DNA from 2 places in the Serratia liquefaciens ATCC 27592 genome. Region 2 is predicted to be linked to the other one. Evidence: predicted binding sites of a transcription regulator. Region 2 holds the regulator's gene; the other holds the start of a gene.
The links. The regulator PhoB, encoded in region 2, activates phosphate uptake and scavenging genes when phosphate is short. The targets are predictions, from matches to a motif close to CTGTCATAAAACTGNCNNAT.

Region 1 (6,112 bases), 2.4 Mb from region 2:
CCCCGCCTTCCTGTTGCCCTCCCCCTCGGCGGTGGCACAGGCGCTGTGGGACAACCGGGCGTACCTCGCTTATCACACGCTGATCACCGCCTCGGAGATCGCCTGCGGTTTGCTGGCCGGGGTTTTGCTCGGTGCCACGCTGGCGCTGTGCATGATCTTTTCGCCGCGCCTGCAGCGCTGGTTGATGCCGCTAGTGCTGACCAGCCAGGCGATACCGGTGTTTGCGCTGGCGCCGCTGTTGGTGCTGTGGTTCGGCTTTGGCATGAGCGCCAAAGTGGTGATGGCGGTGCTGGTGATTTTCTTCCCGGTGACTTCCGCCTTCTTCGATGGGCTGCGGCGGGTCAATAACGATTATCTCGATCTGGCCCGAACCCTGCGCGCTTCTCCCTGGGCCCAACTGCGTCACGTACGGCTGATGGCGGCGCTACCGGCTTTCGGTTCCGGGCTGCGGATGGCCGCCGCCGTCGCCCCTATCGGCGCCATCATCGGCGAATGGGTTGGCTCGGCGGAAGGCCTGGGTTACGTCATGCTTAACGCCAACGCGCGCATGCAGACCGACATCTGCTTTGCCGCGCTGTTTATTTTGGTGCTGATGACCGTCTTGCTATGGGTGACGGTAGACGCGCTATTGCTGCGCCTGATCGACTGGGCACCGGAAAATGATTGATCGCCTCACAACAACAAGGGTAACAACCATGCTTAAAAATACCGTCTGCGGGCTGCTGCTCGGCGCCACGCTGGCCAGCCAGGCCAATGCCGCGGAAAAACTGACGCTGGTGCTCGACTGGTATATTAACCCCGACCACGCGCCCATCATGGTGGCCGAGCAGATCGGCGCCTTCAAGGCCGAAGGGTTGGACGTCAAGATTGTGCCCCCTTCCGACCCGGCGCTGCCGCCGCGCCTGGTGGCGGCAAAACAGGCCGATTTGGCCATCACCTACCAGCCGCAGCTGCACTTTTTTGCCGATCAGGGCCTACCGCTGGTACGCGTAGGCACCCTGATTAACTCACCGCTCAATACCGTGATGACGCTGGATAAAAGCATCACCACCCCGGCAGGACTTAAGGGTAAAAAAATCGGCTATTCGGTCAGCGGCATCGAACAAGCCACCTTGGCGACCATGCTTGAGCATGAACACCTCAACCCCAATGAAACCAAACTGATTAACGTTAATTTCCAACTGACCAGCGCCCTGCTGGCGGGCCAGGTCGATGCGGTAATCGGCGGCTATCGCAACATTGAAGCGCTGGAGCTGAAACTGCAGGGCAAAGATCCGGTGGTGTTTAACGTGGAAGACTACGGTGTGCCGAGCTACGACGAGCTGATTATCGTCGCCAATCGCGATTCGCTGGCCGAGCCGAAAATCAAAAAATTCCTCGCGGCGCTGAAAAAAGGCAGCGACTATCTGCACGCCCATCCGCAGGAAAGCTGGCTGGCGTTCGCCAAAGCCCATCCGGAACTCAATACCGAGCTGAACAAACAGGCCTGGCAAGCCAGCCTGCCGCTGTTCGCAACCGATCCGGCGAAGCTGGATAAAGCGCGCTATCAAGCCTACGAACAATTCCTGTTCGACAACAAGCTGATCAAAAAAATCACGCCGGTGGAGCAATACGCGGTGGAGCTGAATTAAAGGTTATTTGCTTTATCAGGGGCGCAGTATGCCGCGCCCCTGCCATTCCCCCTCAGGCAGAAGGCGCGACGGTAACGTCACCCTGACCGCTGCGCTGCAAAGCCTGCAGCACCAGGCCACTCGCCTTGCACCGCTCCACAAAATCACGCACATAGGCCGCCCCCGACGCTTTTTGTCGCGGAACCGCCATGGCCTGCTGGATGGCAGTGAAATGCCCGGCCAGCACCCGATACCCCGGGTTTTGCGCTGCGGCAGCCAGCAACGGTTGACGCACGCCCGCAGCCGCATCCAACCCCTGTTCGAGGAACAAGGCGATCGCGTCGGCGGAGGTATCGGCACGCACCAGTTGCGCCTGCTTTAAGGTTCGCGACAGATACAGGTCGTAAGCCGCTCCCTGGCCTACGGCAATGCGCACCTCGGGCCGGTCAAGTTCGGCAACCTGTTGCCAGGGAGACGCCTGGGCCACCAGGTAGGTCCCCTCAATGATCGCATAAGGCGCACTGAACGCGATCTGCGCCGCCCGCACCGGTTCGATGGCCATAAAGGCGATGTTCCAGTCTCCGGTTTCCAACGCGGCAAAAACCTTGCCTGCGGCATCATAGGTCACCAACTCCAGCGCCACGCCCAACTCGCGGGCCAGCGCGCTGGCCAGCGTCACGGATACCCCCTGAGGTTCGCCGTCTGGCCCCCTCTGCGCCAACACCGGATTGCCCAGATTGATGGCCGCACGCAGGATCCCCTGCGGGGCCAAATCATCGAGTACGACGGCGGGAATGCTATGCATGGCTTTCTCCTGAAAAAAGGGTGTAGGTGTTTCGTCAACGCTCTCCGTTAAGGCTAGAGCCAAACCTCGGATGAGCAACATTCAGCCGCTTTTCGCCTCACCGGCGTGATTCATGTCACACTATTGTCACAAAAACGACCGATCGCACTCTGCCACGCCAGGGCAGCGCAAACACGCATTGACCCTGGCGCTTTCAATGCGCTATACCCTTCCTCTTTCGCGTCGTGCTTGGGTCGGCGGCGTTTGCCAGGGCAGTTAAGATTTCCTTTTTAATCAGACAGGGTACGGTGGATGGTTTCAGCATTAATCTCGTTTGCACTTTTTTTAGCCTCAATTTTAATCTACCGCACCCGTGCCGCCGCCAACCGCTGGTGGCTGGCCACCCTGTTGACGCTGCTGGGCAGCTATCTGATCCTCAACGTGGTGCTGATCGCCAGCAACTACTTTACCGGTGACGGCATTACCGATGCGGTGATCTACACCCTCACCAGCAGCCTGAAGGGCGCCGGCGTCGGCAAATACCTGCTGCCGTTTGTCGGCCTGCTGGCGGTGCTGGCGCTGATCTTCACCCTGCTGACCTGGAGTCTGGTACGGCGCAAGGCGAAAAGCAGCAGCGTGGTTTACAGCGTGCTCGCCGTGCTGCTGGCGCTGTTTTCCGTCGGCACTACTCCCGCCTTTCAGGACATCTCGCTGTTGGTGAAGAGCCAGATTAGCGGCGATACCGCCGACTTTGACACCTATTACAAAGCGCCGAAGAAAACCGTACAGGGCAAAGCGCCGAACCTGGTGTATATCTATGCTGAAAGCCTGGAGAGAACCTACTTCGACCAACAAATCTTCCCCGGCCTGACCGACGAACTGAACCAGCACCGCGAAAACAGCATCGACTTCAGCAATACCCAACAGCTGCCCGGCACCGGTTACACCATCGCCGGTATGGTGTCCTCACAGTGCGGTATCCCATTGTTTGCCCCCTTTGACGGCAACGCCTCCAGCGCGGTATCCACCTTTTACCCGGAAAACGTCTGCCTGGGCGACGTGCTGAAATCCGCCGGGTACGACAACTACTTTTATCAGGGCGCCGAGCTGGCCTTCGCCGGCAAAGACACCTTCCTGAAATCGCACGGTTTTGACCATGCCTACGGCTTTAAGGAATTACGCGGACAGGTCAGCGACCCGGGCTACAAAAATGACTGGGGCTGGTACGACGATACCGTGCTGGACGTGGTGTTCGACAAGTTCGTCGAGCTGTCGAAGCAGAACAAAAAGTTCTCGCTCTTCGCCTTGACCGTGGATACCCATCACCCGGACGGCTTTATCTCCGCCAGCTGCAGCAAAAAGTCGTTCCGTTGGCAGAATAAAGAGAATCGGTCGCTGAGCGCAGTGGCCTGCAGCCAACAGCATATCGCCGCGCTGATCGACAAAATCAAGGCGTCCGAGTACTTCAAAAATACCGTTATCGTGGTGTCTTCTGACCATCTGGCGATGAACAATACCGCCTATGACATCCTGACCAAGCAGAAACGCCGCAACCTGTTCTTTATCATCGACGGTACCCGCCCGCAGACCGCGCTGCATAACGAGAAGCGCAGCACGCTGGACAACGGCGCCACCGTGCTGGACGTGATGGGTGGCGATAACTACATTGGCCTCGGTCGCAGCAGCCTGTCCAGCCCAACGCTGGCGACGTTGTTTTTGAATATCGACGAAAAAATCAACGCCTGGAAACCGGCGGTGGTCAAGCAATGGGGCTTCCCGAACAGCATCACAAACTACAGTCTCGACGATCGGGGCAACCGCTTTACCTTCTCCGGCATCACCTTTAAGGTGCCGTTTATTCTGAAGGTGACGGACAACAAAATTGAGCCGATGTTTAACGTCTACCTGTCCACACCGCTGAAAAAACAGCTTGCCGGGCTGGGCGCAGGCGAGAAATTCGTCTGGGTCGACAAGTGTTATGAAATCGGTCGGGTGTGGTCGCCAGAACTGGCGTTGAGCACCGACACCTGCGTCGCGTCGGGCAGCCTGGCCGCCCCACCGCACATCGTGCAGGCCAAAGGGGGCAGCTATCGCGGCAAAATAGACTTTGAGCGTCCGCCAAACGATAGCATCGCCGCCTACCAAAGCGCCGTCGATAAACTGAAAGTCGACGACGCCGCCGTTAAATATCACGCGGACGCCATCGCCTTTATGCTGCCGGGCATGCCGGAACAGGTGAAAGCGATCACCGGCGTTTCCAGCGTCGAAGACTGGGGCCGTTGGTCAGACGCCAACCTGGCGCCGACGGTGAATATTGATTACGTCGATCCCCTGCCATCAGCATTCGATCTGGTGCTGCGCGCCCGCGCCTACGGTAAAAACGTCGGCGAACCTATCTCGGTGCGCGTCGGCAATCAGGAACAGTTTGTGACGCTCAGCGAACAGGACACCACCGTGACGCTGCGCTTCGACAACCCTGCCGGAGCCAGAAACATCAGCATCACGCCGCCGGCCCCCACGGAGCCACAAGAAGGTGCCAGCGGCGGTTTTGTACCGAAGAAACTGGGTATTGGCCTGGTCTCGCTGAAAGTGGAACAGGCTGCCCCCGCTTCCTGATCATCGCGCTGCATGCGGCGTCCGCGTTATTCGGGGCGAATTTATTCGCCCCCTGCCGTTTCTCCAAAGCTTTTGCGCCCATCTTCGGCTAACCTGTTGCTGTGAATTGATATCGGCATCCGTATGCCTCCCCGCCGCATAGCCGGGAGAACCAAGGAGAGAGTATGAGCAGTCAGCAATCCGGCACCGGCCTCACCCCCGCTCAGGCAGTCGAACAACTGGAAGCGCTGTATGTCGCCTCGGTTGAGGCGCTGCGCCAGGCGGTCGGTGACTTTATCAGCCATGGCAGCCTACCCGATGCGCAGACCCGCGCGGCAGGGCTATTTGTTTACCCTGAGCTGCGCGTCAGCTGGGACGGGAAATCGCCCGGTCAAACCAAAACCCGCGCCTATGGCCGTTTCACCCACACCGGTTGCTATACCACCACCATCACCCGCCCGCACCTGTTCCGCCATTATCTGACCGAACAGTTGACCATGCTGGCCGGGGAGTACGATGCGCATATCGAAGTGCGGCCGTCACAGCAGGAAATACCTTTCCCTTACGTGATCGACGGTTCAAACCTGATGCTGGATCGGTCGATGAGCGCCAGCCTGGCGCAGCATTTCCCCACCACCGAGCTGGCGCAAATTGGCGATGAGACTGCCGATGGCCTGTTTCACGCCACCAGCACCTTCCCGCTTTCGCACTTCGACGCCCTGCGCGCCGACTTTTCGCTGGCGCGGCTGCGGCACTACACCGGCACCCCGGTGGAGCATTTTCAGCCCTTCGTGCTGTTCACCAACTACACCCGCTATGTGGATGAGTTTGTCCGCTGGGCCTGCACCGAAATAGCCGATCCGGCCAGTCCTTATATTGCCCTGTCGAGCGCCGGCGGCATCTATATCACGCCGGAAACCACCGCACCGGATCAGGCGGTCTCCGACCTGGCGTGGAAAAACCACCAGATGCCGGCCTACCACCTGATCTCGCGCACCGGCCAGGGCATCACGCTGATCAATATCGGCGTCGGCCCCTCCAACGCCAAAACCATTTGCGACCATCTGGCGGTGCTGCGCCCCAGCGCCTGGCTGATGATCGGCCACTGCGGCGGCCTGCGCGA
Region 2 (6,112 bases):
CTGCAGAAACTGTTGGCGAGCGGTTTTCAGCGCCGCAGGGCGTAACAGACTGCCGACAACGTCAGCGTGAAAGGCAGAATTGCAATCGCACATAATATGACTCCCGCTAGCCGGCAAAAGCTCGGGCCTTTGCCTCAGTGATTTACAGTGTGAACTATTACGCCGGGTTATTAAATAGACTTCCAGACGTCTAGATGACTTGTAATCAGCATGCTGTCACGTCGACTGACGGGCGGCAACGGAAGAATTTTCACAGGGGATGAAAGAAATTCATGTTGGGCACCCAAGGTGCCCAGAGGCAGGCTTATTGCAGGCCCAGCGCCAGGCGGGTTTTCTGCAGAGTCTGAGGCGGCAGTGGCAGATAGCCGTCGTGATTGACCAGATTTTGCCCGGTGTCCGACAGCACGCGATCGAGAAATGCCGCCGTCAGCGGCTCCAGCGGCTGGTTGGGCGCTTTATTAATGTAAATATACAGATAGCGCGACAACGGATAGCTGCCGTTACGCACGTTGGCGTCATTTGGCGTCACATAGTTTTGGCCGGTCTCCGCTAACGGCAACAGCCGTACGCCGCTGGCGCGAAAACCGATGCTGGCATAGCCGATACTGTTCAGCGAACCGGCCACCGCCTGCACGACTGAAGCCGAGCCCGGCAGCTCATTGACGCGCGGCATAAAATCGCCGCCGCACAGCGCACGCAGTTTGAAATAGCCGTAGGTGCCGGAGGCCGAATTACGTCCAAAACGTTGCAGCGCACGCTGTTGCCAATCACCGGCCAGCCCCAGTTCCCCCCACCTCGTCAGAGGCTGGCTCTCGCCACAGCGCAGAGTCGCGGAGAAAATTCGGTCGAGCTGCTGCAGATTTAGACCGCGCAGCGGATTGTCCTGATGCACCAGCACCACCAGCGCATCGACCGCGACCGGTACCGCCAACGGCGCATAACCGTAACGATGCTCGAATGCAGAGACTTCCGCGGCCTTCATCGGGCGACTCATCGGGCCAAGCTGCGCTGCACCAGCCGCCAATGCGGTTGGCGCCGTGGAGGAACCGGCGGCCTGGATTTGCAGATTAACGTTGGGATAATGCTGGCTGAAGTCCTGCGCCCACAGCGCCATCAGGTTCGCCAGCGTATCGGAGCCGACGCTAGACAGGTTGCCGGACAGCATGCCATCCGGCTGTGCCAGCGCGCCTCGGCTTGCCAACAGCGCCAGGCAAAGCAACAGCCCTCGGGTGATTCGGATCATGCCAGCCTCTCGCGTTAATTTTTCACCGCATTCTCTGACAAAGCTGCGGGAACAATCAACCGGTTAGGCAAGGTAAAGATAAATCGGGTGCCGATGCCCTGCTCGCTAAGGATCTCCAGCCGCGCATCGTGGTGACTGAGCGCATGCTTGACGATCGCCAACCCCAGCCCACTGCCGCCGGTCTGGCGTGAACGAGCTTTGTCAACGCGGTAGAAGCGTTCGGTCAAACGGGGAATATGTTCGGCCGCGATACCCGGCCCATTATCACTGACCTGAAACTGCGCGCCGCTTGGCGTCTGCTGCCAGCTGACCTCAATATTGGTGCCTTTCGGCGTATGATTGACGGCGTTATACACCAGATTCGACACCGCACTGCGAAGTTGGTCATCGTTACCGAACACTTTCAACTGCTCATTCACCCGGAAGGTGATTTCGTGGTTGCCGCCGCTCAGCGATTGCGCCTCACGTTGTAACACCCGCAACATCAGGGGGATATCAACCCGCTCGTTCATTTCAACGTTAGGCGCCGCCTCGATGCGCGACAGCGTCAGCAGTTGCTTGACCAGTCCGTCCATGCGGCGAGTCTGCTCCTGCATGGTGCCCAACGCCTTACCGCGCAGCGAACCATCCAGCTCTTCGTCGCTCATCATTTCCAGGTAACCCTGCAATACCGTCAGCGGCGTGCGCAGCTCGTGGCTGACGTTAGCGAAGAAGTTGCGCCGAGCCCCTTCCAGTTGACGCATCTGGGTCACATCGCGGGCTACCATCAATAATTGCCCTTCGGAGTAGGGCATCACACGAAACTCGACGTAATGCTCGTTATTCAGTTGCAGCGTCAAAGGGCGGGAGAACTCCTGCTGTTGCAGATAGTGACTGAACTCCGGATAACGCAACAGGTTGAGAATGTGCTGGCCATTGTCTTCCGGCCAGCGGAAACCCAGCAAATGCTGCGCCAGCCCGTTGCACCAAAAGATATTGCCTTCGACGGTAGTCATCACTACCGCATCGGGCAGCGATTCCGCTCCGCTACGGAAGCGTTTGATCAACAGCGCCAGCTCACGGCGCCGACGACGGTTCCGTTGCTGCATCTGATACAAGCCGTAAAACAGCGGTTCCCAGCTCCAGCGGCCAGGCGGCGGCGTCATGCTGCGGTCAACCCACAGCCAGTGGGAAAGTTTGAGTTGATTGTAGAAATTCCATACCAACGCCGCCAGCACGGAGGCCAGCAGCAGCCAGGGCAGATAACCGAAAATCAGCCCCAACAGTAAGGCAGGCAGGCAGAAAAGGGCCAGCTCCAGGGCCAGCCTCTTCCAGGATAGACGTTCTAACACGGCATATTCTCCAGCGCGGCGCGATCAGTAGCGCGTTGAGAATCGGTAGCCGGTGCCCCGAACGGTTTGAACCATTTTGTCATGACCACTGGTCTCTAACGCCTTACGGAGCCGACGGATGTGCACGTCAACGGTGCGGTCTTCCACATAAACGTTAGTGCCCCAGACGTGATTAAGCAACTGCTCACGGCTATAAACACGTTCAGGATGGGTCATAAAGAAGTGCAACAGCTTGAACTCGGTCGGCCCCATATCCAGCGCTTGTTCGTTAGCCATCACGCGGTGTGAGGAAGGGTCCAGGCTCAGCCCTTGCATTTCAATCACTTCTTCCACCGCCATCGGTGAAATACGGCGCATTACCGCCTTGATGCGCGCCACCAGTTCCTTCGGTGAGAAGGGTTTGGTGATGTAATCATCCGCCCCGACTTCCAGGCCGCGCACCCGGTCTTCTTCTTCACCGCGCGCGGTCAACATCATCACCGGAATATCGCGGGTCAGCGCTTCACGTTTCATATGTTTAATAAACTGAATGCCGGATCCCCCGGGTAACATCCAGTCGAGCAACACTAAATCAGGGAACGGCTCAGACAGGCGCGTCACGGCGCTGTCATAATCCTCAGCTTCCAACGGTTGGTAACCATTCTGTTCCAACACAAAGCACACCATCTCACGGATCGGCGCTTCGTCTTCCACCACCAGTATGCGTCTTGCCATCGTCAATCCTGCCAATGTGTTAGCGATCACAGTTGATTGCGGGCGCCATTATGCGTCAGTTTTGTGACACTTTTATGAAAAAAGCGGGCTGTTATAGGCAGTAAGCATAGCGATTATTTCCAACGTCAAAGAAAAATCATTCAGTTGTCATAATGATTGCGTCACGACAGCCGCCGCAACGCCCTTTATAATCACCGCCATTACCCTATCGCCCCGGGAGTGTCATGCGCCTGATCCACACCTCTGACTGGCATCTTGGCCAGTACTTTTTCACCAAAAGCCGCGCCGCCGAGCATCAGGCCTTTCTGCGCTGGCTGATCGAACAGATCGAACAACACCAGGTGGACGCGCTGATCGTCGCCGGGGATCTGTTCGATACCGGCTCGCCGCCAAGCTACGCCCGCGAGCTGTATAACCGCTTCGTGGTGGAACTGCAGCGTACCGGCTGCCAGTTGGTGGTGTTGGGCGGCAATCACGACTCCGTGGCCACCTTAAATGAATCGCGTGAATTACTTTCCTGCCTGAATACCACCGTGATCGCCAATGCGCAGAGCGAAATCGAACAACAGGTGCTGGTGCTGAATCAACGCGACGGCCAACCGGGTGCGGTATTGTGCGCCATTCCTTTTCTGCGCCCGCGCGATCTGCTCACCAGCCGCGCCGGTGAGTCCGGGGTGCAAAAACAGCAGGCGCTGCAAGAGTCTATCGCCGACCACTATCACACCCTGTACCAGGCCGCCTGTGCGCGCCGTGATGCGCTGGGCTTGCCGCTGCCCATCGTCGCTACCGGCCATCTGACCACCGTCGGCGTCACCACGTCCGACTCGGTGCGCGACATCTATATTGGTACGCTGGACGCCTTCCCCGCACAAGCGTTCCCGCCGGCCGATTACATCGCGCTGGGGCATATTCATCGCGCGCAAAACGTCGCCAAATCTGAACATATTCGCTACAGCGGCTCCCCTATCCCGCTCAGTTTTGACGAGTTGGGCAAGGCCAAAAGCGTGTTTATGGTGGATTTCGCGGCGGGTGCCCTGCAGCAAGTCAGCGCGTTGGAGATCCCAAGCTTCCAACCAATGCAGCTCATTAAGGGAGATTTGGCGCAGATCGAGCAACAATTACGGCTGTTCGCCGATTATCAGGGTGAATTACCGGTATGGCTGGATATCGAAGTGGCGACCCAGGATTACCTTAGCGACATTCAGCGTCGCATTCAGCTGCTGGCCGATCAACTACCAGTAGAGGTCGTGCTGCTGCGCCGCAGTAAGGAGCAGCGTCGCCAGGCCATTGAACAGCAAGACAAAGAAACGCTCAACGAACTGAGCGTCACCGAGGTCTTTGAGCGGCGGCTGGCGCAGGAACCCGAGATGGCCGAAGCGCGCAAACAGCGAATGAGTCAGATGTTCCAACAGGTGGTCGAAGCCGTACGGCACCAGGATCAGGAGCCGAACCAATGAAAATCCTCAGCCTGAGATTAAAAAACCTCAATTCGCTGCAGGGGGAATGGAAGATAGACTTCACCGTCGAGCCCTTCGCCAGCAACGGATTATTTGCCATCACCGGCCCCACCGGCGCGGGTAAAACCACCCTGCTGGACGCCATCTGTCTGGCACTGTACCACCAGACGCCGCGCCTGAATGTCACGCCAAGCCAAAATGAGCTGATGACCCGCCACACCGCCGAGTCGCTGGCGGAGGTCGAGTTTGAGGTTAAAGGCGTCGGTTACCGCGCGTTCTGGAGCCAGCGCCGTGCCAAAAACTCCCCGGACGGCAACCTGCAGGCGCCGAAGGTGGAGCTGGCGCTGCGCGATGACGGCAAGATCCTGGCCGATAAAGTCCGCGACAAGCTGGATCTTACCGCCGCGATCACCGGACTGGATTTCGGTCGTTTTACCAAATCGATGATGTTGTCTCAGGGGCAGTTCGCTGCCTTCCTGAATGCCGATGCCAATGATCGGGCCGAACTGCTGGAAGAGTTGACCGGCACCGAGATTTACGGCCAGCTTTCCGAGCGCGTTTTCGAGCAGCACAAACAGGCCAAAACCGATCTGGACGCGTTGCATCAGCGCGCCAGCGGCATTGAGTTGCTGAACGAAGAACAGCGCCAACAGCTGGAAAGCCAGCTCGTGGAGCTCAGTTCGCAGGAAAATACCCTCAGCGAACAGACCCAGCGTCAGCAACGGGCGTTAAACTGGCTACAGCAATGGCAGCAGACGCAGCAGAAACAGCAGGAATACCAGCGTCAGTTGAGCGCCGTACAACAGGAGCAGGCTGAGGCAGAACCCCAGCTGCAGCAGTTGGCGCGCAGCGAGCCGGCAGAGAAACTGCGCCCACTGCTCAACGAACGCAACCGCTGCCGCAGCGATCAACAGGCGCTACAACAGCAGATTGCCCAGTTGACGCAGCAACAGGAGCAACAGCTTGCCCAGATGACCCCGTTGCAGCAGGCAGTGGAACAAGCACGTGCTCAACTGCAGGCGCATGTCGAACACCAGCAGATCCAACAACGTCTGATCGACGAGCAGATCGTCCCGCTCGACCACCAGATAACCCAGTTGCAAAAAACGCAGACAGAACTGCAACAGGCCTGCGATGCCGCCACGCAACAGTATGCTCAGCAACAAGCGGAGCTGGAACAACTCGAGGTTTTACGAGCCCGGCTCACCGCCCAGACCGGACAGCAGCAGGAGCAGCTTAACGGCCTCACTGCCGCACTGGCAGCGCAGCAACAGCAGCAAAATGCGCTGGAAGCCCAAGCCCCCCTAACAGCGCTGCGCCAACGTCAGACCGAACTGGCCGAGCTGCGTCCGGTGCGCCAGAAATTA

Region 1: the regulator PhoB is predicted to act here: its motif matches at 2,539-2,558, upstream of opgB (phosphatidylglycerol--membrane-oligosaccharide glycerophosphotransferase).

The regions. Positions count from the first base shown of each region.
Region 1 covers NC_021741.1:3,328,789-3,334,900, forward strand. The annotation lists gene M495_RS15705 (ABC transporter permease) at 1-667, shown strand, start outside; gene M495_RS15710 (ABC transporter substrate-binding protein) at 696-1,631, shown strand; gene M495_RS15715 (ABC transporter substrate-binding protein) at 1,684-2,415, opposite strand; gene opgB (phosphatidylglycerol--membrane-oligosaccharide glycerophosphotransferase) at 2,707-5,010, shown strand; gene M495_RS15725 (AMP nucleosidase) at 5,175-6,112, shown strand, end outside.
Region 2 covers NC_021741.1:961,130-967,241, reverse strand. The annotation lists gene M495_RS04450 (cobalamin-independent methionine synthase II family protein) at 1-93, opposite strand, end outside; gene M495_RS04445 (PstS family phosphate ABC transporter substrate-binding protein) at 305-1,243, opposite strand; gene phoR (phosphate regulon sensor histidine kinase PhoR) at 1,258-2,574, opposite strand; gene phoB (phosphate response regulator transcription factor PhoB) at 2,599-3,288, opposite strand; gene sbcD (exonuclease subunit SbcD) at 3,513-4,745, shown strand; gene sbcC (exonuclease subunit SbcC) at 4,742-6,112, shown strand, end outside.